DNA from 2 places in the Pseudohaliea sp. genome. Region 2 is predicted to be linked to the other one. Evidence: predicted binding sites of a transcription regulator. Region 2 holds the regulator's gene; the other holds the start of a gene.
What was found. The regulator LexA, encoded in region 2, represses DNA repair genes until DNA is damaged. The targets are predictions, from matches to a motif close to ACTGTNTNTANANACAGT.
Positions count from the first base shown of each region.

Region 1: a site for LexA is predicted at 3,453-3,470, ahead of ACX93N_RS01100 (Y-family DNA polymerase). Genes of this name have one in related genera too.

Region 1 covers NZ_JBTOLW010000001.1:237,152-245,555, forward strand. The annotation lists gene ACX93N_RS01090 (efflux RND transporter periplasmic adaptor subunit) at 1-652, opposite strand, end outside; gene ACX93N_RS01095 (TolC family protein) at 652-1,833, opposite strand; gene ACX93N_RS01100 (Y-family DNA polymerase) at 1,978-3,396, opposite strand; gene ACX93N_RS01105 (DUF885 domain-containing protein) at 3,612-5,447, shown strand; gene ACX93N_RS01110 (DUF2788 domain-containing protein) at 5,527-5,733, opposite strand; gene ACX93N_RS01115 (OsmC family protein) at 5,761-6,195, opposite strand; gene imuA (translesion DNA synthesis-associated protein ImuA) at 6,273-7,004, opposite strand; gene holA (DNA polymerase III subunit delta) at 7,108-8,112, opposite strand; gene ACX93N_RS01130 (LPS-assembly lipoprotein LptE) at 8,112-8,404, opposite strand, start outside.
Region 2 covers NZ_JBTOLW010000002.1:153,937-162,340, reverse strand. The annotation lists gene ACX93N_RS02005 (glutaredoxin family protein) at 1-187, shown strand, start outside; gene ACX93N_RS02000 (universal stress protein) at 184-630, opposite strand; gene ACX93N_RS01995 (hypothetical protein) at 746-1,231, shown strand; gene topA (type I DNA topoisomerase) at 1,311-4,088, shown strand; gene ACX93N_RS01985 (hypothetical protein) at 4,093-4,560, shown strand; gene ACX93N_RS01980 (hypothetical protein) at 4,678-4,932, shown strand; gene lexA (transcriptional repressor LexA) at 4,996-5,598, opposite strand; gene ACX93N_RS01970 (DUF6763 family protein) at 5,681-5,995, opposite strand; gene ACX93N_RS01965 (S-methyl-5'-thioinosine phosphorylase) at 6,230-6,976, shown strand; gene ACX93N_RS01960 (CsiV family protein) at 6,954-8,246, opposite strand; gene mfd (transcription-repair coupling factor) at 8,230-8,404, opposite strand, start outside.

The DNA.
Region 1 (8,404 bases), on a different contig from region 2:
CGACGGCGAGGTCGCGGAGGTTCTCCGCGCGGTCGACGGGCACTTCGACCTGGACGTGGAGGGCATCGTCGGGAATGACCGAGAACAGCACTTCCCGCTCGCCGCGCGCCGGCTCGCGCGAATCGAAGTGAAGCATCCCGCTGATGGGGGCGCCGACGAGAAGCGAGTCCTCGTCCTCGTCGGGCAGCAACAGCTCACCGAAATGACGCATGTGTTCGTACTCGAGGCTGAGTTCGAGGAAGCTGTCCTGGATCGCCGCCCAGCGCTCCGCCGGCAGCGCGCCATCCTCGTAGAGGGGACGGTTGCGCGCATAGCGCGCCTCGGCGAGGGCGTGCCGTTCGGTGACGGCCTCGAACTCGAGTTGCCAATGATGGATCTCCGGCCCCTCGAGGCGCACCACCGGCTCGCCGGCGGCGACCCGCTGGCCCGGCACGGCGACGAAGGTCGCCCGGTGCGCGGTCCGGGGCAGCAGCACCCGGTAGTCCTCGCCGCCGCGGGCGCGTACGACCCCGCGGAGCGGAGCGCCCGGGACCCGGTCAATGACCTCCACCGGCGCATAGCGCAGGTCGAGGTCGCCGAGGGCGGCCAGGGGCACGTCCTGCGCGCGGGCGACGCCGGCGACACAGAGGAGCAGGAACAGGGTGATGCGCATCAGGGGGTCCTCCCGGCGGCCTGGCGCAGGCGCGCCGCGTTGCGCCCGATCAGGGCTTCGGTCCGCGCCAGGGCGGCGCGGGTGTCCAGTACATCCAGCAGGCGCTGCAGGCGCAGCTCTGCCTCGATCTCGTTGCTGGCTTCCAGGGCGGTGACCTGGGCCTCGATCCGGTCAGCGAGCACTGCGGCCTCGCCGAGCAGCTCCCGGCGGCGGGCCAGGTGCTGCGCCTCTGCCTGGAGCGTGTCCCACTGCCGGCGAAGGGACAGCCAGAGCTGGTCCCGGGCGATGAGGTAATCCCGCCGGGCCGCGCTCTGCTGGCTGCGATTGCTGCTGCTCTGGGTGCCGAGGAAGTTCAGCGGCATCTCCACGGCCACGCCGTACTGGTCCTCCGTGAGCTGCGGCCCCTCGAACTCGCGGGCAATGAGCGACAGGTTCCAGCTCGCCGTGGCCGGGGCGGACAGCGCGAGCTGCGTGGTCTCCTGCGCCCGGGCAGCCTCGAGGCGGCGCAGTGCCGGGTGGCTCTGCCAGTCCGGCACGGCGGGTGGCGGGCCGGTCTCGGCGAGGTCTGTCGGCAGGCTCGACAGGCCCGTGAGGGCCTCGAAGAGGCGCTCTTCCCGGGCCAGGGCCCGCTCGGCCTCGTCCACGGTGAGTTCCGCGTCGACCAGGGAGCGCGCGGTGATGAGCGCGGTGTAGCGGGGAATGGCGCCGCTGTCGGCGAGGCGGCCCAGGCGGTCGTTCAGCTCGGCGAGCAGTGACCGGCGCTCGCGCGCCGCGGCGAGGTCCAGGGCCGCCAGGCGGTGGGTCCAGGCCGCCTCGCGGACCTGGCCGGCGTAGAGCCAGCGCCGGTAGGCGGCGGCGGCCTCGGCGTAGTCGCTCGCCTGCGCTTCCAGTTCACCGTCGAGGCGCCGGCGCGCGGCCGACTTGATGGGCAGGTTCAGGCTCACTTCCGCCTCGTCGGTGCCGAGGGGCTCCTGGCTGTCGACATAGCTGGCAGAGAGCGTCGGGACCCCCGAGAGCCAGCTGCTGGCTTCCGGCAGGTCTGTTTCTCCCAGCGGGCCGGCGCGCTCCAGGGCGCCGGTGAGGGCGTCCCCGAGGGTGGCTGCGCCGGCCGTCGGGACGGCCGTGAGCAGGGCCAGCCAGAGGCAGAACCCTGGCGGCCGGTGGAGCCGGTATCGTGTCATGTATCCCTCCCTCTGCAGGCCGGGCCATACTAGGGGTTTCCTCCGCCGACGACATCCTGCACATGACCACGAAGGGCGCCTGCGGCAAATATCCTATGTTGCTAACCTGTTGTTTTTCAAAGATAAGGTGCCGCATGCCGGTATTCAGCTGAAGACGCCCTGCAGGTACCAGCGGTCGCGGCGCCGGTCCCGGAACACCCAGTAGCGGCCGCCGTCCCGGCCCTCGGCGACGAAGTAGTCGCGGCTCACGGGCGCTTCCCACCAGTTGTCCTCGATACGTTCCGGTCCGTGCAGCAGCACCAGGCGGCCGTGGCCGTGGAGGCTGCCGTCCCCGCCCGCGCGCAATGGCACGGGTTCCGGCATGAGCCAGAAGGGCCGCAAGGTGCCGCAGGCCGTTTCACTGCCGGCGGCGGGTTCGGCGCTGGTGGCCGTGGCACGTTCCGGAAGATGCTCGCTGCGGCAGGCGAGGTGGCGGATCGCCTGCTGCCCGAGGCGGTTGCGGAGCCGGTCGCGAAGGCTGGCCAGCGGCTCCGCCCCGGCTTCGGCGAAGAGGTCGCCCCCGCCGGGCGTGGCCGGTGCCAGCTCGTCGCAGCGGAGTACCAGGGTCTCCACGCCCCCGGCCAGCGGGTAGCGCTCCAGGCGCGTCTGGATGAGCCCGGCCCAGGTCGCCGCGTCGCCGGTTTCCGCGCTGGCGCGTACTGTGAGCGCCTGGCGCTGCCCGCGGGCACCGATAAAATGCCAGTGCAGGGTGCCGGTCTGCTGCTGCGTATTGCGCAGGAAGGCGACCAGGGCGTCCAGCAGCCGGCGGATCGCCGGCTGCAGTTCCTCGCTGCCGGTCACCTCGTAGCCGAAGCGGTGCCGGGCGCGGAAGCGCAGCGGCGGCTGGAAAGCGGGCTGGCGGTCGTGGGCGCGGCCGGTCACCTGCTGCAGCAGGGCTACCGCCTCGCGGCCGCAGCGCCGCCCCAGCGCCCGCTCCGGCAGGGCGAGGACATCGCCGAGGCGCGCAAGACCGGCTTCCTCCAGGGCCCCGAGCGCCGGGAGCAGGACCGCCAGGCGGGCGAGGGGCAGCGGCGCCAGCCGTTCCTCGAGGGGCTGCTCGAGGGCGCTGGCGGCCGGTTCGCCGGCGAAGCTCAGCAGCCAGGCGGCCTTCGGTGTCGGCGCGATGCCGCGGCAGTAGCTGAGGGCGCGCTGTGCCAGGCCCCGGTCGACGCGGCCCAGGAGCGCGGTGAGGCCCCCGAACAGGCGCAGGCAGCCGCCGATCTCGAGAAGCAGGCAGTCCTCGCGCCAGCGGTGCAGGACCGGGGTGATGCCGTAGGCCCAGCAACACAGCTCTTCCAGGCTGTCGGCTTCCCGGCCCCGATCCCGGGCCAGGAGCTGCAGCTCGTCGCCGGCGAGGGCCCGGGCGGTGGCGACACCCTGGCCCGGGGCCAGTCCCAGGGCGGCGGCGGTATCGTTGACCTGCAGCAGCCGCTGCCGCTCCACCAGGGCCAGCGGCCGCTCCTCGCTGCTGGCCTGGCATTCCAGCGCCAGCCGCGGAAAGCGCAGGCAGAGCCACAGGCTCAAGGCCGCCCCCCGCTGCGCGGCGGGCGAAGGTAAAACCCGGCCAGCTTACGATAGATACTGTACATGCATCCAGTATCTCCGCGCATCCCTCACCTGTCCAGCGCGCCATGCTCCCCGGGGGCGTTGGCAATCCGGTCGCCGCTGGGTCATCATGCGCGCCCTCGGCGGCGCCGTCCGCTCATCGCTTTTCACTCCCGGCCAGCAAGGAGCATCCCGTGTTTCGACCCTTTCGCCCGCCCCTGGCTTTTTTCCTCGCCGCCGGCCTCCTGGCCTGCGGCCAGGACGATGGCCCGGTGGCCTCCAGCGCCTCCACAGACAGTGGCGAGGCCGTCGTGTCCGACTTCCGCGCTTTCCTCGAGGAGGCCTATGCCGAGGACATGGCGCGCTATCCACTGACCGCGACCTACCGCGGCATCAAGACCAGGAATGACCAGTGGAACAGCGTCTCCGAGGCTTTCCAGGACGAGACCCGCGCGATCAACGAGCGCCGTCTCACCCGGCTGCAGACCTTCGACCGCGACGCCCTGCCGGCGGACGAGCAGCTGTCCTGGGACCTCTACAAGCTCAACCTCGAGCGTCTGCTGGCCCGGGATGCGTTCCGCCATCACGACTTTGTCATTACCCAGTTCTACGGTCCGCACACCCAGGTACCGAGCACGCTCATCAATATCCACCGGGTGAACAGCCTGGCCGATGCGGAGGATTACATCGGCCGCCTGCGTCGCGTCGGTGACTATTTCGACCAGGTGATCGCGCAGCTGGAGATCCGCACGGAAAAAGGGCTTGTCCTCGCGGACTGGCAGTATCCGCAGATCGTGCAGGCGGCGCGCAACGTGATCACCGGCGTGCCCTACGACGACGATGGCGAGGATTCCACGCTGTGGGCGGACTTCCAGGACAAGGTCGCAGGCCTCGCCCTCGACGAGGGAACCCGCGAGCGGCTCCTCGAGGAGGCGCGCACGGCGCTGGTCGAGGTCGTCGAGCCCGCCTACGAGCGGCTCATCGCCGCCGTGGAGACGCAGGCAGAACAGGCGGCCGAGGCCGATGGCATCTGGCGCTTTCCCCGGGCCGAGGACTACTACGCCACGCGCCTGAACTGGTACACCACCACGGAGCTCGGTGCCGACGATATCCACGAGATCGGCCTTGCCGAGGTCGCACGGATCCACGGCGAGATGCGCGCCATCATGGAGACCGTCGGCTTCGAGGGCAGCCTGCAGGACTTCTTCGCGTTCATGCGCACGGATGAACAGTTCTACTACCCGAACACGGACGCCGGCCGCGAGGCCTACCTCGCCGAGGCCCGGCGCAGCATCGACGCCATGCGCGAGCGCCTGCCCGAGTACTTCGGCCTGCTGCCGGAGGCGGAAATCGTGGTCAAGCGCGTCGAGGCCTTCCGCGAGCAGTCCGCCGGCAAGGCCTTCTACCAGGCGCCGCCGAAGGACGGCTCCCGCCCGGGTATCTACTACGCCAATCTCTACAACATGGCGGACATGCCCACCTATCAGCTGCAGGCCCTGGCCTTCCACGAGGGTATTCCCGGGCATCACATGCAGCGCGCCATCACCGTGGCCCTGGACGATATTCCCGAGTTCCAGAAGTACGCGAGCTTTACGGCCTACACGGAGGGCTGGGGCCTTTACACGGAGGAACTGGCGAAGGACATGGGCTTCTACGAGGACCCGTACTCCGACTTTGGCCGGCTGGCCATGGAGCTCTGGCGCGCCTGCCGGCTGGTGGTCGACACCGGCATCCACAGCAAGCGCTGGAGCCGCGAGGAGGCGATCGCCTATCTCCTCGAGAACACGCCGAACCCGGAGGGTGACGCGGTGAAGGCCATCGAGCGCTATATCGCCATGCCGGGCCAGGCCACGGCCTACATGATCGGCAAGCTGAAGATCATGGAACTGCGCGAGGAGGCGCGCCGCGCCCTGGGCGACGGCTTCGATATCCGCGCCTTCCACGACGAGGTACTGAAGGACGGCCCGGTGCCGCTGTCGATCCTCGAGCGTAAGATCGAGCGCCTCGTCGAGGAGACCCGGGCAGGCTGAGGCCGCCCCCGGGCGCGCGGCCGGGCGGCCGCGCGCCTTTTCCCGCCCGGGTTCCGCCTGGATCCCGCCTGGATCCCGCCTAGAGCCCGCCGTGCTCCAGCAGGTAGGTGATCGCGCCCTTGATCAGGAAACCCACGATGCCCATGGCGAGGGCGATGAACAGCACGAAGGTGCCGAGGCGGCCGGCATTGCTGCGCCGCGCCAGGTCCCAGACGATGAACACCATGAACAGCATCAGGCCGCCGACGCCGAGCGTTACGCCGTAGTCCGATAGCCATTGGTCCATGGGGTGGTCCGTCTTGGCTGTGTGCGTTTACTCGCTCACGACCTCGGTAGTGAGGGCGGTGCTGGCGGTCATGGAGTTGGTGATAAGGCAGGACTGCTCGGCCTTGTGGAGCAGGCGGTCGGCTTTCTCCGGGTCCGTGTCGGCGGGGATGCGCAGGGTGGCGCTGACCTGGACCTCGGTGAAGCGGGTGACGCGCTCGACGCGGTCGAGGGTGCCGGTGGCGCTGCACTCGATGCCGGTCCACTCGAGCTTCGAGGCGCGGGCGATGGCGCGGAAGCTGAGGATGAAACAGTCGGCGACGGCGGCCATGAGCAGGGACTCCGGGGACCAGCGGTCGCCCGGGCCGCCGAACTCGGCGGGGGCGGCGGTGACGATCTCCGGCAGGTCCGTGGCCTGGACCAGGACGTTGTCATTGTCGCCGGCGCTGGCGGATACGGTGTAGTGATGGGGTAACTCTTGCATGGGATGCCTCCCTGGCAGCCGGTGAATGCGGCGGATTTATACCCCATGGTGCCACGCCGTCGCTACCCGGTGCGACACTAGGCCACGGGGGCCGCGGCGGGGCTTGCCGCTGCCGGCGTGAAGGCCGGCAGTTCCCACAGCTGCGGCTGGCCGGGTACATCGTCGCTGGCCGGCAGGGAGACGTCGATGCCCTGGCGGCCGCCGCGCTGCTTGAGCAGGTGCACCTGGCGATAGGCCGGGAGCTGCAGCCGCAGGGGCGCCGGGGCGTGCGCCTGGGCCGCGGGCGTGGCCCGGAACAGGACCGCGAGGCTGTCGCCGGCGGTGGCCGCCAGCTGCAGCTTGCGCAGCTCCGCGTAGCGGTAGTCACCGGCGCCGAGCCAGCTGAAGACCGCGCTGCAGGTGGGGCTGCGCAGGGCCTGCTCGGTGCTCCAGAGCAGGTCCTCGCGGCTGCGCGGGTGTACCAGCAGTACCTGCTGTGTGTCGATACCGCGGGCGGCGAGCAGCGGCGCATAGGGCGTGCAGGGCGGGGCGATGAAGACCTGCCAGCGGCCGCGGCTGCTCAGCCGCTCCATGGCGGGGAGGAACAGGCCCATGGCGCCGAGGCCGTTGCTATCGCTGAGCAGTTCGACGGTGTTGCCCAGGGGCCAGCCGCCGTGAACCAGGGCACCGTCGAGGGCGGCATAGCCCGTGGCCAGCGTGTCCCGGCCGTGGTGGTCGCTGTTTGCCGGCGCGCCGCCGAAGAGCGGCTGGCCATCGCGGCCGAGCCAGGTGTCGCGGCGGCTGACGACTTCGCGCAATGCATCGTTCATGGTGTGCTCTCCCTGTACAAATACTGTATGCCTGTACAGTAGTCGCCGTTGCCGGGGAGCGCAAGCTGGCCGGGAATGACCTGCCCGAAAAGGCGACAGGTCGCTACGGGCCGGCGATATGCAGGAGCAGCTGCTCCAGGGCGAGCCAGGGGTCGCCCGGGCCGTAGCCCTTGGCGGCGGCATCCGCGGCCAGCGCCAGGGACAGGGCCGCGGCGGAGCTGGCCGGGTCGTGGCGGCCGAGCGCCGCCTGCAGCACGCCCATGCGTGACTTCCAGACCCGCCGCGCCGCAAGGGCCTGCTGCGGCCGCTGGCCGCCGGCGATGTCGCGGGCGAGCTCATCGAGCAGGCGCACCTCGCGGCTGGCGGCCCAGCAGGCCACCGCCGGCTCGACGCCCTCGCCGCGCAGCCCCTGCAGCATGCGCAGGGCGTGAGCGGTGTCGCCGGCCAGGGCGGCGTCGATGGTCGCGAAGAGGTTGTAGCGGGCGTTGTCGAGGACGCTGTCGGTGACCGCGTCCAGGGTGATGTGGTCTGTGCCGAGGAGTTTGAGCTTCTCGATCTCCTGCAGGGCCGCGAGGAGGTTGCCCTCGACGCGCTCGGCGAGCAGGGCGAGGGCGTCCCGGTCGATGCGCATGCCGGCGCCGCGGATGCGCCGCTCGAGCCAGCCCGGCAGTTCCCGCGGCCGCACGGGCCACACCTGCACCGTGCCGCCGGCGCGGTCGATGGCCTTGTACCACTTGCTATTGCCGGCGTTCCTGTCGAGCTTGCCGGCCACGATCAGCAGGCGGTCGCCGGGGTCGGCGAGTTCCAGGTACTCGCAGAGCGCCTTGCTGCCCTCGGTGCCGGGCTTGCCGCCCGGCAGCCGCAGTTCCACCAGCTTGTGCTCGGCGAAGAGCGACAGGTTCGCCGCGCAGTCGCGCAGGGCCTGCCAGTCGAAGTCGCGGCCGTCGGCGTCCAGGACCTGCCGCTCGCTGCAGCCGCCGGCGCGGGCCGCGGCCCGCAGCTGGTCGGCGCATTCCTGTACCAGCAGCGGCTCGTCGCCGCTGACGAGATAGACAGGCAGCACCGACTGCGCGAGGTGGGCCGGGAGCTGCTCCGGGGTGATGCGCATCAGCCGCTGCTGGCGGCGAAGAAGGCGATGCGGCGGATGATCTGCTGCGCCAGTTCCCCGCGCATCTCGTCGCGGAGGATGCGTATCTCCTCCGCCTTGCCCACCACGTTGCGCGGATCGTTCTCCATCTGCTTGGCGACCTGGGCCGTCTCCGGGCCCATGACCAGGGCGCCCTCGCCGTCGCGCACGGCGAAGGTGGCGCGCAGCGTCAGCTCGAACTCGGCGGCCCGGGCCTCGGCGTTGATGGAGAGGTTGCGCTGGGCGAAGCGCTCCGGGCCCAGTTCGAGGCGGT
Region 2 (8,404 bases):
CGAGGAGGTCCGGGCGATCGCCCCCGGGCTCGCCTGGGAGGTGGTGGATATCAGCGATGATGACGCGCTCTTCGAGCGCTATGGCGAGCGGATCCCCGTGCTGCGCTTCGCCAGCGGCGAGGAACTCGGCTGGCCTTTCACGGCCGACGACCTGCACCGGGTGCTGTGCCGGGAGGGGCTCGCCTAGCGCTTCTTCTGCTGCCCCACTCGCACGGCAAGTACATCGCAGCTGGCGCCGTGAAGCACGCCGTTGGCCGTGGAGCCCATCAGCAGGGCGAGGCCGTAGCGGCCATGGCTGCCGACCACGATGAGGTCGGCGTCGAGCTCTTCGGCCATGGCGTGGATCTCCACCTCGGGCTGGCCGAGCACGACGTGGCGGGAAGACTGCGGGATGGCGTGCTTCTCACCGAATTTCTCGAGCTGCGCGCTGGCCTGCTGGTGGATCTCGTCCTGGATCCCGGAGAAATCCATGGGGATATCGCCGCCGTAGGCGAAGGACAGCGGCTCGATGACGTGGATGAGGTGCAATTCGGCGCCGTTGTTCGTCGCGATGGCCCGGGCCCGCTCGGCCACCTCGTCCGAGTCTTCGCTGAGATCCACTGCCGTGAGGATGCGGGTATAGTTGGCCATGGCGTTATCTCCTGTCGCGGGCTGCTGGCGCTTGACCGGCTTTATACCATACCGTGGGCGCCCGGCAATGCGAGTAGGAAAGTTTCCCCGTGGCCCTTGACCTGAATCATCGCCCGTGAAGGCAACGCTGCTGATCCTGCTGGTGGTCGTCCTCGCGCTCGCGCCGCTGTGGCATTTCCGGCCTTCACCGCGGCAGCGCAGCCAGGCCGCCCTGCGTGAGCGCGCCGCGCTCGCCGGCCTGTACGTGGAGTTCCGGGACCTGCCGCTGCCGCGATCGCGGCGGGAGCGTCTGCCGGCGAGTGAGCGGCAGGTACTGTACTACGGGTTGCGCCTGCCACCGTCCCGCGGCGCCGCGCGCAGGGCCCGCGCCTGGTGGCGTGAGCGCGGCGGCTGGCGCGCCAGCGAAGGCCGGGATGGGCCGCCGGCGGCCGTGGCCTCGCTGCCCGAGTGGGCGCTGGCCGCGAGCATCGACGAGGCAAGCTGCGGGGTCTACTGGCACGAGTCCGGGGGCCCCGAGGGGGTGGACGCGATCGCCGATGCCCTTGCCGCCTGGCGGGACGCTGAGGCCGGTTCGCCGCGGGGTGCTTCCCTTGACCCCTGAAGCACTGGCCTTTATATATGCCCCCCTTTGCGCCGTCCCCACCGGTCGGCCGCCCACGCTGAGGTAACACCGGACCACCATGGGAAAGTCTCTCGTCATCGTCGAGTCGCCTGCCAAGGCCAAGACCATCAACAAGTACCTCGGGCCGGATTTCGTGGTGAAGTCCAGCGTGGGCCACATCCGCGACCTGCCGACCTCCGGGAGCGGCAAGCAGTCCGTCGACCCCAAGGAGCGCGCAGCGCAGGCGGCGCGAACCCGCAAGATGTCGCCGGATGAAAAGGAAGCCTATAAAAAGAAGAAGAACCGGGAGCAGCTGGTGCGGCGCATGGGTATCGACCCGGAGCACGGCTGGAAGGCCCGCTACGAGATCCTGCCGGGCAAGGAAAAGGTCGTGAGCGAGCTGAAGAAGCTGGCCGAGAAAGCCGATGCCATCTACCTCGCCACTGACCTCGACCGGGAGGGTGAGGCCATCGCCTGGCACCTGCGCGAAGCCATCGGCGGCGGCGACGACCGCTACCAGCGCGTGGTCTTCAACGAGATCACCAGGAATGCGATCCGGGAGGCCTTCGAGCACCCCTCGCAGCTGGATACGAACCGGGTGAATGCCCAGCAGGCCCGCCGCTTCCTCGATCGCGTTGTGGGTTACATGGTCTCGCCGCTCCTCTGGGCCAAGGTGGCCCGGGGGCTCTCCGCCGGCCGCGTGCAGTCCGTGGCCGTGCGCCTGATCGTCGAGCGCGAGCGCGAGATCCGCGCCTTCGTGCCCGAGGAGTTCTGGGAAATCCACGCGGATCTCGAGGCGCGGGACGCTGACCCCGCCCGGTTCGAGGTGCGCCGCTGCCGGGGCGAGAAGTTCCGCCCGGCCAACGAGGCGGCCGCCATGGCCGCCCGGGACGCCCTCGCGGAGGCGGGGTACCGGGTGAAGGCCCGGGAGGACAAGCCGACCCGCTCGAACCCGCCGGCGCCCTTCATTACCTCCACGCTCCAGCAGTCCGCGAGCACACGGCTGGGTTTCAGCGTGAAGAAGACCATGACCCTGGCCCAGCGTCTCTACGAGGCCGGCTACATCACCTACATGCGGACGGACTCCACCAATCTGAGCAAGGAGGCCGTCGCCAGCTGCCGGGACTACCTGGGTGCGAATTTCCCGGCCCGGTATCTGCCCGAGCAGCCGCGCGAGTATGCCTCCAAGGAGGGTGCGCAGGAGGCTCACGAGGCGATCCGCCCCTCGGATGTCAACGTCACCCAGGCCATGCTGTCGGGCATGGAGCGTGACGCGGAGCGTCTCTACGAGCTGATCTGGCGGCAGTTCGTGGCCAGCCAGATGACGGCGGCGGAATACACCTCTACCACGATCACCGTCGCCGCGGGCGACTACGAGCTCGCCGCCCGGGGCCGCATCATCCGCTTCGACGGCTACACCCGGGTGCTGCCGCCCACGGGCCGCAAGGGCGAGGACACGGTGCTCCCCGATGTCGACGAAGGTGACGAACTGAAACTGCTCAAGCTGGAACCCTCGCAGCACTTCACCACGCCGCCGCCGCGCTACGGCGAGGCGAGCCTCGTGCGGGAACTGGAAAAGCGCGGTATCGGGCGCCCGTCGACCTATGCCTCGATCATCTCGACGATCCAGGACCGCGGCTACGTTCGCCTCGAGAACAAGCGCTTCTACGCCGAGAAGATGGGTGATATCGTCACTCACCGGCTGCAGCAGAGCTTCAGCGACCTCCTGGACTACAACTTCACCGCGACCATGGAGGAGCACCTCGACGAGATCGCCGAGGGCGAGCTGGACTGGCGCGAACTGCTCGACCGCTTCTATGCCGACTTCCGTTCCCGCCTGGAGCGTGCCGAGCAGGCGCAGCCGGAGGGCATGCAGCCGAATGAGCCGACCATGACGGATATCGGCTGCGACAAATGCGGGCGGCCCATGCAGATCCGTACGGCGAGCACCGGTGTCTTTCTCGGCTGCTCCGGTTACGCGCTGCCGCCCAAGGAGCGCTGCAAGAACACGATCAATCTCATCCCCGGGGACGAGGCCATCCGCGAGGATGCGGACGAGGAGGCCGAGTCCCGGCTGCTGCGCAGCAAGCACCGCTGCAAGCTCTGCAATGCCGCCATGGACAGCTACCTCATCGACGAAAAGCGCAAGCTGCACGTCTGCGGCAACAACCCCGACTGCCCGGGCTTCGAGGTGGAGGAGGGCCGCTTCAAGATCAAGGGCTATGACGGCCCCGTGATCGAGTGCGACAAGTGCGGTGCCGAGATGCAGCTCAAGACGGGGCGCTTCGGCAAGTACTTCGGCTGCACTGCGGAGGGCTGCAAGAACACGCGCAAGCTGCTGCGCAACGGCGAAGTTGCGCCGCCGAAGATGGACCCGGTACCCATGCCCGAGCTGCCCTGCGAGAAGGTCGAGGATCACTACGTGCTGCGTGATGGCGCCGCGGGCCTGTTCCTCGCCGCGAGCCAGTTCCCCCGCAACCGCGAAACCCGGGCGCCCTTCGTCGACGAGCTGCTCCCCCACGGCAGCGAGATCGACCCGAAGTACGCCTACATCCTCGAGGCGCCGACGCAGGATGACGCCGGCAACCGCACCCAGGTTCGCTACAGCCGCAAGAATCGTGAGCAGTATGTAATGACCGAAGTGGACGGCAAGGCGACGGGCTGGAAGGCGCTTTATCGCGACGGCCGCTGGCAGGGCGAGGAGGGCAGCGGGGCCGGCGGCAGGAAAGCGGCAGCGAAGCGCAAGCCCGGTGCAAAGGCAAAGGCAAAGGCCAAAGCCGGGACCGGCAGCAAAGCCCGGACAGCAGCAAAGACAAAAGCAAAGACAAAAGCCAAAACCGGTTCCGGGAGCCGCTGACGCCGTGTCCCGGGGCCGTGCCAACCACCACCTGTACCTGGCGCGCCTGCTCATCGACGGCTGGGAGGCGCAGCGCGCGACGGGCGCCGCGCCGGCCGATCTCCTCGATGCGGCGCATGCGCCGGGGGTGCGCGAGCAGCTGCTGGCGGCCTACGGCTGGTACCTGCTGGCGGTGCTGGACCCCACCGGTGAGGCGGACGGTCCGCCCCCCCGCTGTTGTGATGAACTCCCGGAGCCGGCGGCGGGCAAGGCCCTGCCCGCAGAGCTGCGCGAGTTCGCTCAACTCGAGCGGGAGGGCTGGCTCGCCGCGCTGCTGGCGCCGCTTCCGGCGACGCTGCCGGTGCGGTCGCGGATGCCGGGGAATCTCCTCGCCGCCGAGCGGGGCATGCCGGACCCGGCGCAGGCGCGGGCCTGGCACCGGGCGCTGTCAGAGACCCTGGCGCGGATGAACGATTCGCTGGAAGAAAGCTGACACGGGCGCGGGCTCGGGCAGCGAAGGCGGCAGGGAACGGCGAGGGAGGGGCGTGTTGGCCCACCTCCGGGACACTGTTACCATTGACGTACACATTGCGCAAACGAGGTCTGCCGAGTGTCCACATCCCTGCTGGAGATCGTCGATCTGGGGAACGGGGAAGTCGTGCTGCAACGGGCCGGGGAAGATGCCCCGCCGCTCCTGCGCATCCAGTTTTCCGATGAATCGCGCATGTATGTCATGGATCACTGCCTGGAGGTGGCCAAGGCCATGATCCAGGCGGGTATCCAGGCCACGGCCCAACTCACGGACCAGGCCGAGGTCGAAATCGAGGAGGAAGTCGAGCAGGAAACCCCCAGGGTCCTGCACTGACGCAGCGGCGCTGCACGGAAGTGCCGCGCCACCTTCCCCCCCTTCCCCACCCGGCCCGGCGCTTCAGGTGCCGCGGCGCACAACCCCCACGCTCAGCCCCTCTATCACGCATGCCTGTTCCCGCAGGTCCACCTCGATGGGCGTGTAATCCGGGTTTTCTGGCAGTAATTGCAGGCGGTGCCGCTCCCGCCCGCGGCGCAGGCGCTTCACCGTCACCTCGTCATCGAGGCGTGCGACGACCACGTCGCCATCGCTGGCCACCCTGGTGCTGTGCACGGCGAGGAGGTCGCCGTCACGGATCCCGATCCCCACCATGCTGTCGCCGGTAACGCGAAGAAAATAGTCGGCGGCGGGGCGAAAGAAATCCGCCGGCAGCTCGCAGTAATCCTCGATGTGTTCCTCCGCGAGCACCGGGCTGCCCGCCGCGACGCGACCGACGATGGGCAGCCCGCGCTCCTCCGGCAGACGGATCCCCCGGGAGGCGCCGGGAATGATTTCGATCGCGCCCTTGCGGGCGAGCGCCTTGAGGTGTTCCTCCGCGGCGTTGGCGGAACGGAAGCCGAGTTCCCGGGCGATGTCCGCGCGGGTGGGCGGGTAGCCCGTGTCGTCGATGTGGCGCCGGATCAGGTCCAGGACCTGTTGCTGGCGGGCGGTAAGCTTGGCCATGGGGCTGTCCTGTGCATGCGTACACCACTGGAATTATATACAGTAGCGTGCAACCTGCAAGGCACCCGTCGGGCCCCGCTCGTCAGTAGTCCTCGAGTTCCCAGGTACCCTCGGGCTCGATACTGTTGACCGGGTTGCCCCAGCCGAGGTGAAGCGGTTCGTCCGGGTCGATGCCGTCCTCGTCGCTGAGCTCGAAGGGGGCGCGCCAGTCCTCCGGCTCCACTGCCTGGATGAGAACCAGCTCCCCCCAGCTTTCGCTATCGAACTCGGCGATCTCACCGTCGAGGTACTGCACCTCGATGCCGCCGCTGTGCTCGTCGATGGCGACGACCTCGAACAGGGCGGCGCTCTCTGCTTCCTTGTACCACTGGCCGATGGCCGGCCTGTGAAGAGTCATGCTATCGTCCTCCTCTCAGAAAGTTAGCAGGTGGGGGGCCGCTGTCCACGAACAACGCACGGCACCCGAGGCGTGCCGACCGGCGCCGATGGTGCGCCCGGAGCGGCCCTTTTCCTTTTACAATCAGGAACCTGTGCGTCGCCTCGGACAGGCGGCGGCACCCGCTTATAGGAGAAGCTCCGTGGTCTGTCCCAGTGTCATGCTAAAAATGTCTAAGCCTGCCCGGGTGGTGCGGTGAGCGTCGCGATCATCGGCGGGACGGGCATCGACCAGCTGGCCGGCTTCGAGCCCACCGGCGGCGAGACGCCCGAGACGCCCTACGGGCCACCCTCCGGACCGGTCGAGAAGGGGGCTGTCGAAGGCGTGCCGGTCCTGTTCCTGCAGCGCCACGGCAAGCCGCGCGCCCTGCCACCGCACCGCATCAATTATCGCGCCAACCTCTGGGCGCTGCGCGAACTGGGAGCGGCCGCCGTGGTCGCCGTCAATGCCGTGGGCGGTATCCACGAGGCCTGCACCCCGGGGCGGCTGGTGCTGCCGGACCAGCTCATCGATTACACCTGGGGTCGAGAGCACACGGTAGACGACGGGGGTGACAGCCCCGTGCGCCACTGCGATTTCACCGAGCCCTACGACCCGGCACTGCGCCGGGCACTGCTCATGGCCGCGCAGGAAGCGGGGATTGCCTGTCGCGACGGCGGCGTTCTCGGCGTCACGCAGGGGCCGCGGCTGGAGACGGCTGCAGAAATCCGTCGGCTCCGGGGGGACGGCTGCGATCTGGTGGGCATGACCGGTATGCCGGAAGCATCACTGGCCCGGGAGCTCGAGCTGCCCTATGCATCCATTTGCATGGTCGTGAATGCGGCCCCCGGGCTGGACGATCAGCCGCTCACGCTGGCGGCGATGGGCGAGGTGCTGGCCCGGGAGGCGGGTGCTGTGGCGGCGCTCTTGCGCGCCTTCCTCACGGCGCGTCGTCGGGTCTAGGCAGGGCCCCTTCGCGGCCGTGGCGTTCGGCCCAGGCCGGGTCCGCGAGTTGCTCGCCCAGGGCCTCGAGTTCCGCGGGCGCCAGCGGTTCGAGGCGCACGACCACGCCGAAGAGCGGATGGTCCAGGTAATGCGTTTCTTCGCTGCGCATGCGCCGCTCGGCCTCTAGCACGATGCTGTGACGCCAGGGCCAGCCGCCGGCGGCGTTCGGGTCTTCCGGGAGGCGCTGGCTCTTCGCACCCGGCTCCGCTCCTGGTGTATCGCCCCCCGCGCCCGGTTCCGCGCTTCCTGCCGCGCGTGCCGCCAGCCCTGGTTCCCCGGGCAGGAGCCCCTTCCGCTGAGCGTCTGCGGTTTCCTCCCCTTCCGGGCCCGGCCGCGGCGGGCCATCCCGCGTCGGAGTGCCCTCCGCCAGGTGCGCGTCCGGGCGCGGCGGCTCGCCGGCCAGCAGCGCTTCTGCCGGGTCCCGGCGCGGGAGAGGCGCCGGCTCCAGGGCCAGGGAGGCCGGGGCGAGGGGCGGCGCATCGGCCTGCCAGCCTTCAGGCAGGTAGCTGCCTTCGGTATTGAGCCAGAGGGCCGTTTCCAGGTGCAGGTAGCGGGAGAGGTAGAGACGCACGCTGCCCTGGAGCCGCGGCCAGGGCGCCTGGTCAGGATCCCCGGAGCGATCGAGGAGCAGGGGGATCGCGTCGGCCTCGGCGGTGAGCGGCTGCAGCCAGGCTTGGTGCCAGAGCACCTCGTAACCGTCGTCGCGGGCCAGGCGTGCGGCGGGCAGTGCCCTTGTATCAAGGGCGGTGAAGGCGGGCGGCAGCGGGGGCGGGGTGTTCGGATCGGGCGCGGTCCCGGGGTCGTTCGGATCCCCCGGCTGTGCGGCGCCGACGTGACCGTCGGGCCGCTCGGGCTCGAGGGGCAGCAGGGTGAGCAGGTCCGGCACGACCGGCGGTGGCCCGTTCGGGTCCGGTGCGACGGCCGGCGGCGCGAGGCGCAGCCGCTGCCGGCCGCGGTCGTCGATGCGGCTTTCGGCGCCGGGGTGAGCGGCGAGGCGCCGGTCGGCGAGGGCGCGGTCGACCAGGAAGCGGAAGCGCTCCGGGTAGGCGGTCTCCGGATAGACGGGCCAGGCCTCGGCCTCCAGCGCGGCCGCGTCCAGGTAGCGGAAGACCAGCAGTTCCACGCGATACCAGGGGGGTGCCTGGGCGTCCTCCTCGCCCAGGGCGGGCAGCGTCGCGAGGGCGGCGGCCAGGGCGAGGGCCGGGAGGCGCTCAGGCAGCAGGCGCATTGACGCCGGCGGCAAAGCGGTCGAGGAGCTTCTCCGCCAGGGCGACGCGTTGCGCGGGCTCCGGCAGCCGGGCGCGGATGCGGAGACGCGTGGCGCCGGCGAGCTGGTAGCCGGCGGGGTCGCCCTGTACGAGAGTGACGAGAGTCATGGGATCGACA